Regions from separate parts of the Arsenophonus nasoniae genome, predicted to be linked through region 2. Evidence: predicted binding sites of a transcription regulator. Region 2 holds the regulator's gene; the other holds the start of a gene.
What was found. The regulator PurR, encoded in region 2, represses purine synthesis genes. The targets are predictions, from matches to a motif close to CANGCAAACGTTTGCNTG.

Region 1: purL (phosphoribosylformylglycinamidine synthase) is a predicted target of PurR. The motif match lies at 4,890-4,907, and genes of this name have one in related genera.

Annotation. Positions count from the first base shown of each region.
Region 1 covers NZ_CP038613.1:2,703,909-2,713,899, reverse strand. The annotation lists gene ArsFIN_RS13775 (phosphoethanolamine transferase) at 1-261, opposite strand, end outside; gene ArsFIN_RS13770 (phosphoethanolamine transferase) at 970-2,496, opposite strand; gene tadA (tRNA adenosine(34) deaminase TadA) at 2,732-3,196, shown strand; gene mltF (membrane-bound lytic murein transglycosylase MltF) at 3,277-4,728, opposite strand; gene purL (phosphoribosylformylglycinamidine synthase) at 4,995-8,885, shown strand; gene ArsFIN_RS13750 (sensor histidine kinase) at 9,737-9,991, shown strand, end outside.
Region 2 covers NZ_CP038613.1:1,657,131-1,667,121, reverse strand. The annotation lists gene cmoB (tRNA 5-methoxyuridine(34)/uridine 5-oxyacetic acid(34) synthase CmoB) at 1-537, shown strand, start outside; gene cutC (copper homeostasis protein CutC) at 577-1,338, opposite strand; gene argS (arginine--tRNA ligase) at 1,863-3,593, shown strand; gene purR (HTH-type transcriptional repressor PurR) at 4,056-5,081, shown strand; gene punR (DNA-binding transcriptional activator PunR) at 5,101-6,006, opposite strand; gene punC (purine nucleoside transporter PunC) at 6,127-7,335, shown strand; gene ArsFIN_RS27370 (transposase zinc-binding domain-containing protein) at 7,756-8,091, shown strand; partial or broken gene ArsFIN_RS28790 (IS91 family transposase) at 8,101-8,739, shown strand; gene ArsFIN_RS27360 (hypothetical protein) at 8,750-9,040, shown strand; gene ArsFIN_RS08135 (hypothetical protein) at 9,069-9,956, opposite strand; gene ArsFIN_RS08130 (thiamine pyrophosphate-dependent enzyme) at 9,949-9,991, opposite strand, start outside.

The DNA of each region.
Region 1 (9,991 bases), 1.0 Mb from region 2:
ATCACCAAATATTAAAGGGACTTTATCATGAAAAAAAATCCCAAGTTGTTTTTTATCTTCTTTGATATCAGAAATTAATCTGTTTTCATCTTTTATATCTATAATAACTAAGATAATAGAAAGTGTTGTAAACGATAGTACTGAGTACAATAATAGAGACGTATTCGCTAAATTTTTCTTAATTATGGTTATCAGATAAAATAAAAAAGCAGTAAATATCAATGAAGGTAAAATTAATTTTAAAAATAAACTGCCTAACATAAATAGCGCTTCATTTATGTTTGTTTCAAGAATGGAATGAAGAACGGAAATTGTTATATTTCCGTTAAAATTTAACGAATATATAACTTTTATGTTGATAAGAAATAGAAAAGTTAACCCTATTAATTTTCGTAAATTATTATTACTCAGTATTAAAAAGAGAGTTATTAAGAGAATAGTAAAAGTAGATATATGCGGTAACCTTGCATCAACTTTAAAAATAAAAATATTTAATAAAAGCGAAAATATAAATAATAATAATAAGATTATATAGTTAATGTATTTTTTCATATGGTTAAGCTAACTATGTAACAAAAAAAGAATTTTTTCTGTTAATTACGTAGAAAATATTTTAATGTGCTTCAATAGCAGGTTAGTGCCTCCATGCATGCTTAGTATTTTTGTATTACTAAGATCAAATGAGATTACTAACAATTAATGCTAATTCAAAAACTAAAAGATAATATAAGACTATAAGTTTATTATTTTATTCTTTATCACACTCTATAATATATTTGGAGTAATTAATAGTGACATTTAAAGTTTTATTTAAAATATTAGTTAGATCATCAAATTAGTAAAAAGCTGCATTTATTTTTAGCTTTGTAGCGAAAATAAACACAACTTATTTTATATTGTACACAATAAATTATCAGACTAAAACAATAATATTATACCCTATTAGTTGTTTTGGTATTTTGCATTCTGTTATGGCGCCATATCGGCCGGTAATTTTCTATAGTCAATGCGTTTATTACTAAAGTCAATGACACTATTTTGTTGTGAACAAATATCGTTTGAAATCATATGACAGGAGTGGTCAATACTGGGATCGTCAATACCTGACCATTCAGAAAATAGACTTAAAAAGTTAATTCCACTTCTGCCAGCGTTGATGTACTGCCGGTTGATAGAATTATGAGAGCTAATAAATAGTGGTACTTCATAATCTTGACGATATTGGTCATTATGGGTGAGTTTAAGGTCACTCGGATTGTTTTTATTGACGAAACCCAAACCATGATCAGAAAAGTATATCATGCTCCATTTTGAGTGGCTGTCAGTTAAATATTGATGAATAGTTGCCAGTAGCTGATCCGTATTTTTTATGCTCTGGATATAACATGAGATCTCTTTACTTTTATAAAAAATATCATAATGATTATCAGTTCTGGCGCAGGCGCGAGGATGACTACCCATTAAATGAACAATAATCAATTTTTTGGCCTGAGGGGCTTTGATTGCTGCTGCAATTTGCGGTAGTAATTCATCATCATTGCTCTCTTTGCTATTATTATAACTTCCTCTTTTAAGGAAAAATGGCTGGTCGGCTTTTTTCCCCAGCGAGGCAATCGGTGTGTCATAGATACCAACCGCTCCCTGATTTGACAGCCAATAAGTAGTAAATCCCCACTTTTTAGTGAGCGCAATAACGCTATTAGCTAATTTAGGAGGCTGAGTTAGCGAATGAGTTAATGATGGTACGGTTGTTGAGGCGGCTGAAATATAATGATTGAATATAATACCATTAGCAGCATCCATAAATGGGGTATCATTAATTGGAAAGCCATAAACATGCATAAAGTCGCGTCTAGCGCTTTCACCAATCACCATAACATAGGTATCATAGGGTGTGGCAGCATTGTTTGGCTGGAAATCATCTTTTTGTGCAATTAAGCTAAAAAGCTTTTCCGTCTCGCCTTTCGCCTCATAGGTATCTTTGATAAATTTAATTTCTGGATAACCACTATTTAAAATATCAAATTCACCTATTTCTTTATAATCTTTTATTGGGCCATAGAAAAGAAACAGCAGAAAAGTAATAAAAGCCCAAACCTTTATTTTTTTTGCGCTATTAAGCTTGAATTTTGCACAGAAAAAACCGAACAGTAAAATAAATAATGATCCAATATAAAGATAATATGGAATATTAGTAATAAATTCTATTGCTTCATGTAAATTGGTGTAAGTAACTGATGTTGCTATGGTGAGTGAGGGCGCACCATATAGAAACCTGGCCGGAAAATATAGCGCTGCAATAATTGTAAATATGATAATAAATCCACAATATATTATCCGTAATGGACTGATAACGATGAGTAATGCAACGATACCCGCTGTATAGTTTAGCCTTGGTGGATAACCTAAAGCGTAATGAATTAAGCTAAATAATATAGTAAGTAGCAATATTTTTAGCAAAAAATACTGATTGTTATTTATTAATTTTTTTATCATTTAATATACACGTGTTAATTAGGTTACTATCTTTAATGAAAGATGAGCAGGGTCGAATAGACTAAATTTATGTAATAGCATAGCTTATGTTACAGATGATTTAGCAAGGTAATCTATTATCTGTTCCAGTGTTATTAAACCATAGATTGATATTATGTTATAACAACTTTTACCCTATAAGTTAATTTTTTGAGGTTTTTTATTCGTGGAACAAGCCAAAAAAGATGTTTATTGGATGCGAAAAGCTATTTTACTCGCAGAAAAGGCGCAAGCAAAAGGTGAAATTCCGGTAGGTGCGGTATTGGTTCATGAAGATAAATTGATTGCAGAAGGTTGGAATCAGCCTATTTCGGATCATGATCCATGTGCTCATGCAGAAATTATAGCTTTGCGGGCAGGTGGCCAATATTTACAAAATTATCGCTTACTTAACACTACTCTTTATGTGACCTTAGAACCATGTATTATGTGTGCTGGGGCCATGATCCATGCGCGCATCAGTCGCTTAGTTTATGGTGCCTGTGATCAAAAAACCGGTGCTGCGGGCTCAATAATTGATGTTTTTAATCATCCTGATATGAATCATCGTATTCTGGTATTGGGAGGGATTTTGTCTGATGAATGTTCGGCGATGTTAAGTCGTTTTTTTAAACAGCGGCGAGCAGAAAAAAAATTGGGCAACAAAGTGCCGCGCTGTTAAATTAAATCTGCCTAAGCAGCTTAGTGAGGCTACTTAGGCAGAAGTAAAGGCTAATACTATTTTAGTAATGATTGGCAAAATTAATCACTACTTTCTTTTTTACTGCTGGCTCTAGAGAATAAAAGCGGATCCCTGGCGGCAAGCTGCATATTTTGATTCATTTCCTTATTCTGTAGGTAACCCACCAAGCTTTGGTGATAACGGCGAATATTTTCCACATAACGATAGGCTTCATAGCCACGTGCATAACCGTAGGTTAATTTAGCAAAATATTTTTTCTTACTGAGTAAGGGAAGTCTAGCTTTTACATCTAACCAACTGTCTGGATCACCACCTTGTAGGAGTGTCAGTTTCCTGGCATCAAGCATATGACCCAATCCCATATTATAAGCTGATAATGCAAACCAAATACGATCATCAGGCGCAATAGTGGTTGGTAAGCGTGACATCAGATATTGTAAATAAGCAGCGCCACCTTTAATACTTTCCTCTGGATCCAGCCTATCTGACACACCCATAGTTTGTGCGGTAGGTACGGTAAGCATCATTAAACCACGAACACCCGTTGGTGATGTGGCAAGTGGATCCCAGTGGGATTCTTGCCAGGAAATTGCTGCGAGTAGCCGCCAATCCATATCTTCTGCATATTTTTTGAACAGATGTTTATAGGTTGGCAAAGTTTTATTAATCGCAGTAATAAATGAAAGCGTATCAAAATAATCAAAGCTAGCAACATGGCCAAAATATTTTTCATCTAAGCGGGTTAAAAGTTCTTCTTCTTTGCTTTTATTGAAGAAGTCTAACATTGCTGCATTTAGACTATTATCTTTTGAGCGTTTCATATACCAATTAAGGCTATGATCGTCGCTAACATTAAAAGCAACTGCAATGTTTGGATGAATGCGTTGCTGCATGGCGACGACAATAGAGTTTTCTAAGGTATAATCAATTTTTCCTTCAGCTAGCAGTTGTAATAACTCAGTCGCATTATAATGACTGGTTTCTTCCCACTGGAGATTAGGGTATTTTTGCTTCAACCGTTGCAGTGTACTAGCGTGTACTGAATCTGTGGCAACGACAAACTTCCCTTTTATATCATTCAAAGAGCGTGGACGATTTATCCCTTTGCGATAAATCAGTTGTTGTGAAACGGTATAGTAGGCAGGTCCCGGCTGTGCTCTATCGAGGCGCTTCTCATTGTAGAGAAGTCCTGCAGTAATGAAGTCACTATTACCGTTTTCTAGATCATTAAAAAGCTGATTGATATTTGAACGTACATTGATACGTAGCTTTACGCCAAGGTAATCGGCAAAGCGTTTGGTCAGTTCGTAATCAAATCCGCTTGCTTCTTGCTTATCGTTAAAGGACATAAGTGGTGAATTAATGGTACTTACACGTAGTTCACCACGAGAAATAATTCTCTTTACCTGGTCTTGCTGCTGGTTGGGCCACTCAATATTAAGTGCAATGACACCAACAGAAATTATAGAGACAATAACGATAACAAGATAATTAATTCTAATATTAATCAAATGGTTATATCTCGTTAGTTAAACAGATTATCTTAATTAAAATGACCAAATTATGGCCAATTTTTTAAGAGCCCGATATTTTGCTTAACAAAAAAATGATTTGCAACGTAATTTAATCTATTTTACATATCTTTAACATTCCCTAGTGAGTGATAAATGTTCACGCAAACGGTTTCGTAATGGCTCATGATGCTTTATAATAGTCGGCCAGTTTTCCTGATACCTATGCTTCAGGCCAGCTTTATAAGTTAAGAGAAACTATTACTATGGAAATCCTGCGTGGCTCACCCGCTTTATCGACATTTCGCATTACTAAGCTTCTATCTTTATGCCAACAGCAACAACTGCCGGTTATTGACATTTATGCTGAATATGTACACTTTGCTGAACTTGGTGCGCCATTAAATCAGGATGACCGACAAAAACTGAGTAAGTTGCTTCATTATGGCCCTTCATTAACTGAGCAACAGCCTACAGGCCAGTTACTCTTGGTTACTCCACGGCCAGGCACTATTTCACCTTGGTCTTCAAAGGCAACGGATATTGCTCATAACTGTGGATTACAGCAGGTGATCCGGCTTGAGCGTGGGATTGCTTATTATATTATTTATTCTGCACCACTGGATATATCACAATTGGATGATTTATCTGTCATTTTGCATGATCGAATGGTTGAAGCGGTTTGGACTTCTTTTGAGCAGGTAGAATCACTCTTTGTGCATCATAAGCCAGCGCCGATGGTAACAATAGAAATATTAAAAAATGGTCGTCGCGCACTTGAATTGGCAAATACTGAATTAGGGTTAGCGCTAGCCACAGATGAAATTGATTATTTGATGCATGCCTTCCAAACATTAGGGCGGAATCCAACCGATGTTGAGCTCTATATGTTTGCGCAAGCTAATTCAGAACATTGTCGGCATAAAATATTTAATGCCAGTTGGATTATTGATGGTAAAAAACAACCTAATTCTTTGTTTAGTATGATAAAAAATACTTATCAACAAACGCCAGATTATATTTTATCTGCTTATAAAGATAACGCTGCCGTGATGGAAGGATCGAATATTGGGCGTTTTTTTCCTGATCCGGTAAGCGGTAAGTATGATTATCATCATGAAAATACCCATATTTTGATGAAAGTAGAAACCCATAACCACCCGACAGCTATTTCTCCTTGGCCAGGCGCTGCAACTGGCTCGGGTGGAGAAATACGCGATGAAGGCGCCACAGGACGTGGTGCAAAGCCTAAAGCAGGCTTAGTCGGATTTGCTGTTTCTAACTTACGCATTCCAGGTTTTAAACAACCTTGGGAACAAGATTTTGGTAAACCGCAGCGTATTGTTAGTGCGCTTGATATTATGCTGGATGGGCCATTAGGAGGCGCGGCTTTTAATAATGAATTTGGCCGACCCGCTTTGTTAGGTTATTTTCGTACTTATGAAGAACAAGTGAATAGTCATAATGGCGCAGAATTACGCGGCTATCACAAACCAATTATGTTAGCAGGTGGTATAGGTAATATTCGGGCAGAACATATTCAAAAGGGCAATATTCCGGTTGGCGCTAAATTAATTGTACTAGGTGGCCCGTCAATGAATATTGGGCTGGGAGGCGGCGCAGTTTCATCGATGACTTCAGGGCAATCTGATATTGATCTTGATTTCGCCTCAGTGCAACGTGACAACCCTGAAATGGAGCGTCGTTGCCAAGAGGTTATTGATCGCTGTTGGCAGTTAGGTGACGATAATCCGATTCTATTTATTCATGATGTTGGTGCGGGAGGGCTTTCTAATGCCATGCCTGAGCTAGTAAATGATGCGGGTCGAGGGGGGATATTTGAACTACGCCAAATATTGAATGATGAACCAGGCATGGATCCACGTGAGATTTGGTGTAATGAATCTCAAGAGCGTTATGTATTGGCTGTGTTACCTGAACAACTTCCTTTATTTGAGTCTATTTGTCGTCGAGAACGCGCACCCTATGCCGTTATTGGTGAAGCAACGGAAAATCGGGATTTGCTACTTAATGATAGTTATTTTACTAACCAGCCTATTTGCATGCCACTGGATGTTTTGTTAGGTAAAACACCCAAAATGCGACGTGATGTTAGTTCTCAACATGCAGCTGGTAAGCCGATTAATCGAAAGACGATAACCTTAACAGAAGCGGTTAAACGGGTATTACATTTACCCGCAGTGGCAGAGAAAACTTTTCTGATTACTATTGGCGATCGTAGTGTTACCGGAATGGTAGCGCGAGATCAAATGGTTGGTCCTTGGCAGATCCCGGTTGCTGATTGTGCGGTCACGACAGCGAGTTTAGACAGTTATTATGGCGAAGCTATGTCTATCGGTGAGCGCTCACCAATAGCACTATTGAATTATGCAGCATCCAGCCGGATGGCAGTTGGAGAAGCATTGACCAATATCGCTTCTGCTTATGTTCAGGATCTAAAACGGGTGAAACTTTCCGCTAATTGGATGGTAGCCGCCGGACATCCTGGTGAAGATGCAGGTTTGTATCAAGCTGTAAAGGCGATTGGTGAGGAGCTATGTCCAGCATTAGGTCTAACCATCCCGGTTGGTAAAGATTCTATGTCAATGAAAACCACCTGGCATGAAGGCGAACAGGTTTGTGAAATGACCGCGCCACTTTCTGTTGTGATTACTGCTTTTTCACGGGTTGAAGATGTTCGTTTAACGGTTACACCTGAGCTGAAAAGTGATCAAGATAATGCATTATTATTAATAGATCTCGGGCAGGGTCATAATGCGTTGGGTGGTTCAGCATTGGCGCAGGTATACCGGCAATTAGGTGATTATCCACCCGATGTCCGTGATGCTAAATTATTAACCGGTTTCTTTAATGGGATTCAGGCACTTATTAAAGAACAAAAATTATTAGCTTATCATGATCGTTCTGATGGTGGCCTATTTGTGACATTAACCGAAATGGCATTTGCCGGTCACTGTGGGTTGAATATTGATATTGGTCATTATGATAAAGATATTCTTGCGGCTTTATTCAGTGAAGAATTAGGTGCAGTTATCCAAATCAAACAAGCAGATAGGGAAAAGGTGGAAGCTTGTTTAGCTGAGCATGGTTTGTCTGAGTGTGTACACTATATTGGTATGGCAATTAAAGACGATATTGTTGCTATCAACAGTGTCGGCAAAGAAATTTATCGTGAAAAGCGTAGCCAATTGCGTTTATGGTGGGCTGAGACCAGCTGGCAAATGCAACGTTTACGTGATAATCCTGAGTGTGCTGATCAAGAACATCAGGCTAAACAAGATCTGACAGATCCGGGTTTAAATGTAAAATTAAACTTTGATCCAGCAGATGACATTGCGGCGCCCTATATTATGACAAACCGCGCACCGAAAGTGGCTGTTTTACGTGAACAGGGGGTCAATTCCCATGTTGAAATGGCGGCTGCATTTCACCGTGCAGGTTTTACTGCCATCGATGTGCATATGAGTGATTTGTTAGCAGACAGAGTAACACTCGCAAATTTTCAGCTATTAGTTGCCTGTGGTGGTTTTTCTTATGGTGATGTATTGGGTGCGGGAGAAGGCTGGGCAAAATCAATTTTATTCAATTCACGAGTACATGACCAATTCGCTGGCTTTTTTACTCGCGCAGATACTTTATCTTTAGGCATATGTAATGGTTGTCAAATGATGTCTAATCTCAATCAATTAATTCCAGGTGCTGAACATTGGCCACGATTTGTTCGTAATCGTTCAGAACGCTTTGAAGCGCGTTTTAGCTTGGTAAAAGTGATGGAAAGTCCTTCGCTATTTTTACAAGATATGGCCGGTTGCCAACTACCAATAGCGGTTTCTCATGGTGAGGGACAAGTCGAGATGCGAAACATGGCTCATCTTGACCTGTTGGAAAAAAATCATTTAGTCGCGCTACGCTTTGTTGATAATTATGGTCAGGTTACTCAACAGTATCCAGCAAATCCAAATGGATCGATTAACGGTATTACTGCGGTAACGAGCTTAGATGGGCGGGCGACTATCATGATGCCGCATCCGGAGCGCGTATTTCGTACGGTTAGTCATTCCTGGCATCCGCAAGAGTGGGGCGAAGATAGCCCCTGGATGCGTATTTTCCGTAATGCTCGTCGGCAGCTGGGTTGATTAGATATTTTCTCCTATAGCTAATTAAAGTGATAAAACTTGGTTAGTAATAGCAGATAAAATGTAGCTTTAATCTTTTGATTGAAAACAAGTAAAAAATGAATTTGATTATGAGCTAAATTTAGCTGAAATTTAATATTAATTATTATTAAAATTATCTATTAGATTACATAACTGTCGCTAATTAGCAAAGTAAGTAAAATAAATTGTCTCTAAATGGAGACATTTAATTATATGATTTTTTATTAGTATCTAATTTACTTGATGAAATGTCGCTAATAGGCGACATTTTTACTAAAATTAAGGCATTAAATTTAATCAAAAACCATTTTAAAGCCTTATAAAATTTATTTTTTATTATATTTCAATTGATTATAATTAATTTGAAAAAGATAGCATATAAAATGCATATCATATTAGGTAGTTGCTCATTCAACTTTTTATGTCGGATCCTATAGCGATGGATGCATACCACATAAGCCAGGAATGATGCCAAAAGTAAGGTGCCTATCGTCCAACAGCATGATATAGCTTAAATTAATCTGCTTTATCAAACATCGGGCGACACGTGGAGTGAGGCACCATCTATAAAAATTCGCTGCTCTCCTCGCCGATATGGGCGGGGTGCAGGCAGTGGGTTATTCGATAAAATATTTATTGTTGCTTAGATGCAATATTATTTACCTTCCTTGCTTTATTTCCTTATTAATTATTTAACATTTCACCCTTGATTTTCGTGATTAAAAGGCTGTTTTTAACATAACAATCGATTAGATATTTTATTAAATTGCTAGGCAAATTCACTATCGCATAAAAGTTCTGTTACCATAATAGTATGAATAGGTAATGAGATGATTTCTTTGAATAAGTGGCATTCTTTTCCGCGCTCACTACGCCAACTGGTGGTGATGGCTTTTTTATTGGTTCTTTTGCCGTTATTAATATTGGCATATCAGGCTTATCAAAGTTTAGATGAGTTGAGTAATCAAGCAGCTGATATCAATCGCACTACCTTGCTTGATGCCAGGCGAAGTGAAATTATGACCAGTACTGCGCTTGAAATGGAGCGTAGTTATCGCCAATATTGTGTGTTAAACGATCAAACT
Region 2 (9,991 bases):
AAAATGGTTATCGGTATTGATCCCACCCAACTATTTTTATGTCAGTTTGCAGCAGTACGTAAATTAATTGGTAATAATCAACAAGCTTATCTATTGCCCCTAGGCATTGAACAACTACCGTCACTTGCTGCCTTTGATACTGTGTTCTCAATGGGGGTACTTTATCATCGGCGTTCACCGTTAGATCATCTCTATCAACTAAAAAATCAATTAGTTTCTGGTGGTGAGCTAATACTTGAAAGTTTAGTTATTGACGGTGATGAAAACCAATGCTTAATACCTAATGATCGTTATGCTCAAATGCGTAATGTCTATTTTATTCCATCAGCAAAAATGCTTAAAATCTGGTTAGAAAAATGTGGCTTTTGCGATGTGTATATTGTTGATCAAACAGTAACAACCCTAGAAGAACAGCGTAAAACAGCCTGGATGGAAACTGAATCATTAGCAAATTTTCTGGCCCCAAATAACATTCATTTGACAGTTGAAGGTTATCCGGCTCCTTTACGCGCTACTTTAGTTGCCAAAAAAAGATAAACATGACGGTATTAAATACCGTCAATACACTAAGCTTACTTATTGGTCATAATTGGTAATCGTTAATAAATTTTTCATTGCTTCCACCACATCCCTATCGACACAATAATGGGTAAATTCATCCATCTCCATATTGGCACTCATCGTAACTCCTGCTTTGCGGTAATTCATGCTCGACGGCATCACTTTTCCAGCAGAAGTATGTACTTCGGGTAAACCTGCATCAATAAATTTCTGTAAATTTGACAATTTCACCCCAGCACCAGCCATGATAATCGGCCCATTGGGGGTTTTGCCAGCTAATACATTTAATTCTTTCAATAACGGTAAACCTAATTCCGCATTCTGTTGCTGACCTGAGGTTAATATACGTGCAACACCAAGTTCTGTCAGTTGTTCATAAGCTTGTTTTGGGCTAATGCACATATCAAAAGCGCGATGAAAAGTAACAGCCATATCACCAGATAATGCTTTTAAAATACGCATGCGGGGTATATCAATATGTCCTTCTCGATTTAATATGCCATATACGACACCGGGAAAACCTAACTGTCTGATAAGGCTTATATCATGTTTAATAGCTTCAAACTCGCTATCATTGTAACAAAAATCCCCTCCTCTAGGACGTACAATTGGATGAACGGGGATATTTACTGTATCTATAGTCTGTTTTAAACAACCATAACTCGGTGTTAATCCGCCTTCAGCTGGACTGGAACAAAGTTCAATACGATCTGCGCCAAATTCTTGCGCAATTAGGGCACATTCAGCCCCATAGCAGCAAATTTCAAGGGTTATCATAATACTGCCACCTCTGATTAATTATTGTTATTTCTATTTTTTAGTTATCAATTAATAAGCATACTATTCTGCAAATAAAATACCCATTTTTCAAACTGTAATTACGACAAGTAATTAATTTTAATCAAAAAGGATAATATTTTATTATAAAAGGCCATTAACTTTTAATAATAAATTTTCAATATACTTTTAACTTTTCATGAAGATAAATTTTAATATGCAAAATAAAGAGACTTAACATAGCCTATTTTTTAAATTAATATTTCTAATCAAAATTGCAATTTTACAATCAATGCTATTTTTTAAAGTTAGATAATGCAAAAATTCTCAAATAGCATTTAGTATGATGATAAAAAGCGATCCTATCTGATATTATTTTACAATAGAGTTATCAATCAAATAGTTGATTAGTAGCATGTGAATAGCTAATTATGGTATAAAGCCAGCTATTTTTTATCTCGACCCTCATAGCTGTATCTTACTAAGTCGAAAACGACAGCTATCTTCATCATTAAGGTAATCAGGTGAATATTCAGGCTCTTCTTTCAGAAAAAATTAGTAATGCATTAGTCGCCGCAGGCGCGCCTAAAGGTAGTGATGCACATATCCGCCCTTCAACAAAAGCCCAATTTGGTGATTACCAAGCTAATGGTGTCATGTCAGCTGCTAAAAAAATCGGTATTCCTCCACGTCAGTTAGCGGAAAAAATGCTACCGCTACTGAAGCTGGAAAATATTGCCAGTAAAGTTGAAATTGCGGGACCGGGTTTTATTAATATTTTTCTTGATAAGCAATGGATAGCAAAACAGATTGAACTTACCTTACAACATGAAAAATTGGCTATTAATAGCGTTACGCCACAAACCATTATTATTGACTATTCGGCCCCCAATGTCGCAAAACAGATGCATGTTGGCCATTTACGTTCTACCATCATTGGCGATGCTGTCGCTCGCACATTAGAGTTTTTAGGTCATAAAGTAATTCGTGCTAACCATATCGGCGATTGGGGCACCCAGTTTGGTATGCTAATTGCGTATCTGGAAAAAGTTCAGCAAGAGAATGCTACCAATATGGCCTTAGCGGATCTGGAAACTTTCTATCGTGAAGCTAAAAAACATTATGATGAAGATGAAAATTTTGCTGAATTGGCACGTAATTACGTGGTTAAACTGCAGTCTGGTGATGAATATTGTCGTAAAATGTGGCACAAATTGGTTGATATTACCATGGCGCAAAATCAACAAACCTATCAGCGTTTAAATGTCACGCTGACTGAAGACGATGTGATGGGTGAAAGCTTATATAATAATATGCTGCCTGATATTGTCGCTGATTTAACGGCTAAAGGGTTAGCTGTTGAAAGTGATGGCGCTATGGTTGTCTATTTGGATGAATTTAAAAATAAAGATGGCGATGCCATGGGGGTGATCATCCAGAAAAAAGATGGTGGCTATCTCTATACGACAACAGATATTGCCTGCGCAAAATATCGTCATGAAATACTTCACGCCGATCGCGTGTTGTATTATACCGATTCACGACAACACCAACATCTCATGCAAGCTTGGGCTATTGTACGTAAAGCCGGCTATATTCCTGATACAATGTCATTAGAGCATCACATGTTTGGTATGATGCTAGGTAAGGATGGTAAACCGTTTAAAACTCGCGCCGGCGGAACTATCCGGCTCGCCGATTTACTTGATGAAGCGATTGAGCGTGCAGCTCATCTTATCCGTCAAAAAAATTCAGCTATGCCAGAAAAAGAGTTACAATCGATTATCCAGGCGGTTGGTATTGGTGCAGTAAAATATGCCGATCTATCGAAAAATCGTACCACTGATTATATTTTTGACTGGGACAATATGTTAGCTTTTGAGGGTAATACCGCGCCTTATATGCAATATGCCTATACCAGAGTGGCCTCAATTTTTAAGCGAGCTAAGATTAATCCGGCAACCTTAACCGCGCCGGTGATATTGGCCAATGAATATGAGCAAGTGCTAGCGATACGTTTATTGCAATTTGAAGAGACAATACTCACTGTTGCTCGCGAAGGTTTACCACATATTATGTGTTCTTATTTATATGATCTGGCTGGTTTATTTTCTAGTTTTTATGAACATTGTCCAATTTTGAATGCAGAAAATGACGCATCAAAACAAAGCCGATTAAAACTGGCGTTACTAACGCAAAAAACCTTAAAAATTGGTCTAGACACATTAGGAATTGAAACGGTAGAAAGAATGTAATCCTTTACTGGCTATAGGCTGCCAATAGCGCAGCCTACTAATTATATTATGCTGCTTAAGCCAAAAATCATTATCGTGGTAGCGATAAAATAGACGGTTAAGCCAACATAATGGTCAGAAAATAAAAGAAACAAATGATACGATCATTAACAATGCAACAATCGCAGTACATAAACCATACTTAAAATCGGTATCCATAACCTCACCTCACTATTCTCACAGCTTTATTCATAAATTCGCTAATGAAAAATCATTTAATGTCATAACATCATACAACAAAAAAACTATTTTTTATTATATCATCAAGGAAATATTGATTAACACTTTTGTTTTTATAACAAATCAGACAAAATGAACAGTTTACTGATAATTTAATTATCAGTGGGTTATTTTTATAGTTTAATGATAGTCGTTTTTAAATAATAGTAATGGATTTGGAAATGGTGCAGGAGTCTTTTTAACATGGCAACAATTAAGGATGTGGCAAATTTGGCGGGGGTTTCAACTACCACCGTATCTCATGTAATTAATAACACCCGTTTTGTTGCCAAAGAGACAAAAACGAGTGTTTGGGCAGCCATTAAAACACTTAATTATTCTCCCAGTGCCGTTGCTCGTAGTTTGAAAGTTAACCATACTAAATCCATTGGTTTACTGGCTACCTCTAATGAAGCCCCTTATTTTGCAGAAGTCATCGAGTCAGTAGAAAACAACTGTTATAGTCAAGGATATACATTAATCCTGTGTAATTCACATAACAACCTCAATAAACAGCAAGCCTATTTACAAATGTTAGCGCAAAAAAGGGTTGATGGTTTATTGGTAATGTGCTCCGAATATCCAAAACAACTACTCCAGATGTTAGAGGAATACCGTAATATTCCAATGGTTGTGATGGATTGGGGGCAAGCTCATGGTGATTTTACCGATGTCATCATTGATAATGCGGTTTATGGCGGTTATCTTGCCGGGCGTTATCTGATTGAACGCGGGCATCGTGATTTAGGGATTATCTCTGGACCATTAAAACGCAATACTGGCAGTGGCCGGCGGCAAGGCTTTCTCAATGCCATGAAGGAAGCTAACATCCAGCCACTGGATAAATGGATTGTTGAGGGTGATTTCGAGCCAACTTCCGGCTACGACGCGATGAAGCAAATTTTAAATCATCAACCAAGACCGACCGCTATTTTTTGTGGTGGTGACATTATGGCAATGGGGGCTATCTGTGCAGCGAATGAATTAGGCATTCGGGTTCCACAAGATATCTCTATTATTGGCTATGACAATGTTCGCAATGCACGTTTTTTTACGCCAGCACTAACCACCATTCATCAACCTAAAGAACGTTTGGGTCAAATGGCTTTTACTATGCTGCTGGATCGTATTTTTAATAAACGCAAAAATGCGCAAACTATTGAAATACATCCTGAGCTTATTGAACGCCGTTCGGTTGTCGATGGTCCATTTATTGACTACCGCAGATAATCGCTAGATTTAAATTTCTTCAATTAGCTAGCCACTCGGCATTCAGCGTTTCGCTATTACCTAAATAATCAAGTAACCAACTCAAGGTCGGAGAACGTTTTTCTTCATTCCAAATAACACAACACGGACTATCAGGTAAGGGTTGCTTAATCTGTAAAGTTTTTAATTCATTTTTGCGGCAAAGTTGCTCTACCCGATGTTTAGGCGCAAATCCTAAACATAACCCATTTTTTAAACAAGCTAAACCACTTTCCCAATCTGGCACAATAAGCCGTTTTTGGTTATCCAATGCCCAAGTTTCTCGCTTTGGCAAGTAGCGAGAGGTATCTTCTAAACATAAACTCGGATACTGACGTAATTGTTGATCACTAATTAGACCGTTCATTTGTGCTAAAGGATGATTTATGCTGACAACACATGACCAGGGCATAAAGCCCATATCACGAAAACTATATCTATCACCAATCGGGGAGGCGCGAGTGGCACCAATCGCAATATCTACTCGAGCATCGACCAACGACTCCCATACACCATTATAAACTTCCTGTTGAATAAAAAGTTCAATATCAGAAAAGTGACGATAAAAATCTAATATTAATTGCAATATTCTCTCGGGCTTAACAACCCGATCAATAGCAATACTAAATTGTCCATGCCAACCATTGGCAATCTGTTGACACTGATGGCGTGTTTCACGCATTGTTTTGATAATATGGCGCGCATTTTTAACGAAAAATTTACCGGCATCAGTAAGAACAACATCACGATAACGTCGTTCAAACAAAGGAACGGCCAGCCACTCTTCCAGTTGTTTTACGGTATAACTTACTGCAGAGGGAACTCTATGTAACTCAACGGCAGCGGCACTAAAACTGCCCGTTCTTTCAACGGCATCAATCACTTCAAGGGAATACTCTGACCACATAGCCTCTTACCTGTCAAAATATTTGATAACAATATGCAAATAATAACGCTTCACAACAAAAATTCATCTCTTATACAATAAAAAGCGATATTTGATATTATTTAATTTATTGATACCAATATGAATAAAAATAACCCCAATAAACATAATTTTGGCTTTATGCTTTATCTAGCTGGCTTAAGTATGCTCGGTTTTTTGGCCATTGATATGTACTTACCTGCTTTTAGTATAATGCAACAACAACTCAACACCTCAGCAAATACCATCAGTGCAAGTCTTAGTCTATTTTTATGTGGTTTTGCCTTCGCACAACTTAGTTGGGGGCCGCTTTCCGATCGTATTGGTAGAAAACCCGTTTTATTAATTGGGTTGGCACTATTTATTTTTAGCTGTCTAACAACACTCTGCATCACTAATGGTACACAATTACTTATTTTGCGATTTATTCAAGGTATTAGCGTTTGTTCAACAGCAGTCATTTGGCAGGCTTTGGTCATTGATCGTTTTAGTGGCCACTATGCTAAACGGGTATTTGCTACCATTATGCCTTTAGTTGCACTATCGCCCGCATTAGCCCCTCTATTAGGTGCCTGGATCCTTACTAGTAATAGCTGGCAAATGATATTTTTTAGTTTAGCTATCATCGGAATATTGCTTTTTTTGGCCACCCTTTTATTACAGGAAAAAAAACGTTTAGAAAAAACACAGAAAATAAAATCCACCACCTCTTTTATCACCTTCCTACGTTCTGCCGTATTTAGTGGTAATGTATTAATTTATGCCGCCTGTAGTGCCGGATTTTTTGCCTGGCTAACAGGCTCTCCATTTATTTTAACTGAAATGGGATATAATCCGCAGGATATTGGCATCAGTTACGTACCTCAAACCATCGCTTTTATGTTCGGTGGCTATGGTGGACGTTATTTCATAGCCAAAATAAAAAACCAAATCTTGCTGCCAATGATTCTTATCGGTTATGCACTAAGTGTATTGATTATCTTTATTCTTGCTATTTTTTCACAACCTAATTTATTTACTCTGTTACTACCTTTCTGTTGCATGGCTGCGATGAATGGTGCTTGCTATCCTATTGTGGTATCAAATGCATTAAGTGTTTTTCCTAAAGTCAGTGGTAAAGCCGCAGCGTTACAAAATACTCTCCAGCTAGGTTTATGTTTTGCGGCGAGTCTGGCCGTATCTAGTTTAATTACTAACCCGCTGCTGGCAACTAGCGGTATTATGGTTGCTACCATCATTCCACTGCTAATAGGCTACTGGCTGCAAAAAAGTAAAAATTCAGCCAATACCACAACGGAAGCCTTCGAGTAGGAAAATAAATCTTTCAACAAACGCGGGTGAGATTGCTGACTTTGACTAACGAGCATATTAAGCGCTCATTTTTTCAGTAGCCGTCTTCGCATATGTATTATGTAAAATTTTATTTATTGGTGAAATGAGAATATTTAACTTTCTCATTTCGATCAGATCTCATGACTTAAAAAGCAAAATTACCATCCACATTAATTTAAAAAACAAGCCATTCTTTAAATTGATATGAAATCAATGACGGTAGGAATTTTTTTCCAACTTAGCAGGAAAGAGGTTGATGTGGCAAAAGGCCCAAATCCGAAAAGAATAAACAAATCATCTGAAAAAATATCTGAACATAAGCACGCCTTTGGCGTGAGCATCGCGGCAAAGGCGCTCTATTTCTAGGCAATTCCCTTCTCGTCTTTTATACTCTGCTCTATGTACATCCCCAGACCTGCAAAACTGCTATTTCAATACGATGACGGATGGAACCTTTTCATCGAAAATAATCACGTGGATGAATGGCAACTACTCTCTGTCGAAAAGATGCTCGCCTGCAGCACCTGCGCTATGGGCGTTCGCCGTTATTGCTGTTCTTCACCTGAATGCTCTCATTCACGCTTCTTTTGTCAAACCTGTAAATCCAAAGCCTGCAGTGCGTGTGGCCTCAAAGGCACCGAACAGTGGATTGCCCAGCAGCGCCATATTTTGCCGGATTGCGAATGGCAACATATTACCCTCACTATGCCTCACCTGCTTTGGCCTTTTTTTTAACAATAACTGGTGCTTGCTCAACCAACTCTTTCGCTGTGCAACCCGCGCCATACTCAAACACGCCAAGCGCCAAGGCCTCGAATTGGCATTTTTTGTGCGCTGCATACTTACGGTCGCCAACTCAATCAACATCCGCATATTTATTTATCCGTCACGCGTGGGGACTCACTCAATATGACACCTGGAAACCGATTTTCTTTAAAAGAAAGACGTTGAAAGGTCTGGCGCAGTGCGGTCATTCGACTCCTTAGGGATAACTATTTTCAGTTACAACCCAATAAATTGCCTGGCTTCGGGCACATTCGCAATTATCAGACCTGGTGCCGTTACCTCAATGCCCAGTTTCAACGTTATTGGAAAGTACATTTTGCCAAAAAGACACGCGGGGCCTGGCATAATGTGAAATATCTGGGCCGTTATCTTAAACGTCCCCCTATCTCCGCTTCTCAATTGAAACACTACAGCGGCGGCACCGTGGTTCATCATTACTATGACCACCACAGCCAACAATACAGACGACAGACCTTATCCCAAGAAGAAATGATACGGCGTTATGTCAGTCATATCCCTGCGCGACATTTTAAGATGATCCGTTATTACGGTTTTAGCCAATCGCAAACGCGGGTGCTTATTACCGAAGGTGTATGAGGCGTTAGACATGATATCTCCTAATGTGCCTGAAAAACCTGGGTTTGGGGCCCTTATCAAAGGTTTTTTAAATACTGACCCGTACCAATGTATTTTATGTGGAAACCGATTGCGGTTTATGAGTGCGGAAAAAGGAATACACGCCGTCACTTTACTGTCAGAAAGGCGGGATAAAATGGTCAAAAACGATGGTTACAAACCGCAGCCTAGGAGCAGTGTGCCTATTATTAGGCTTTTAGATGATAATTTAACCGAATTACTGTTCTCATGGTTAATCAACGAGAAAACTGTCAGAATTTAATAGAAATATTGAGTTCAAAACACCTCCATTAATGCCTTACTGTATTGATTGAGATTCCTAACCATGAACAAGCATTTAATTCGATAAGTGCAAAAAAATTTTGCGCTGGCCCCAAGCTGCCATACTTATTAAATATTGTTAAAATTCTATCTTGGCTCACCTGAAGAATTTTTGCACTGACTTCACTAACCCAATATATTGGGTCATAAATGTGGAAATATCGAATATCATTAATATCTTTACCTGCATCGCGACACAATTGATAACAGCTATTAAAAATAGTGGTAGGCAGTTTAGAAATTATCGAACTGCCCAACCCAATTGTTTCTTGCACATAATTATTAATAAATATCAACCGCTCATAATCATAGGTCTGAATCGTCTTACTATAAACAAGAGAAATACCCGAATCGTAACTCAGTATGGCACAGGCAGCACCATCGCTTAGTAAAGAATTGATTGGATTTTCAGCAGCAAACCAGTGAACATAATTACAAGCAGCGAGTACAGCTACCCGCTTACAGGCTGGATTAGAAAACTGATTCCAACCTAACTCAAGTGCAGTCATTCCACCAGCCGTTCCCAAACTAACAGGAATAACCGGACAGGTAATATTTAGCTGCTGAACAAAATCAATGACTTCTTCATACAGGATGTTCTTTGGCCAAACCAGACTAATAATAATACAATCAAGCTGATTGACATTCATATTCACCTGATATAAAGCTTTAGATAAGCAATTTACCATTAATCTGGTAATAGATTCCTTTTTATCCAGTCGCCATAAGCTACGTCTTTCAGGTAAATGATCATCATTTATTGAAAATATTGTTTTTTTATCATTTTTTCTCAATATATTTAGCTGGCGATCCGGCAAACTAGCTGCACAGGAAATTAACGAAACATGATTAATCATTTATAAGCCCCTTAATTGTTTCAATCCTATCATTA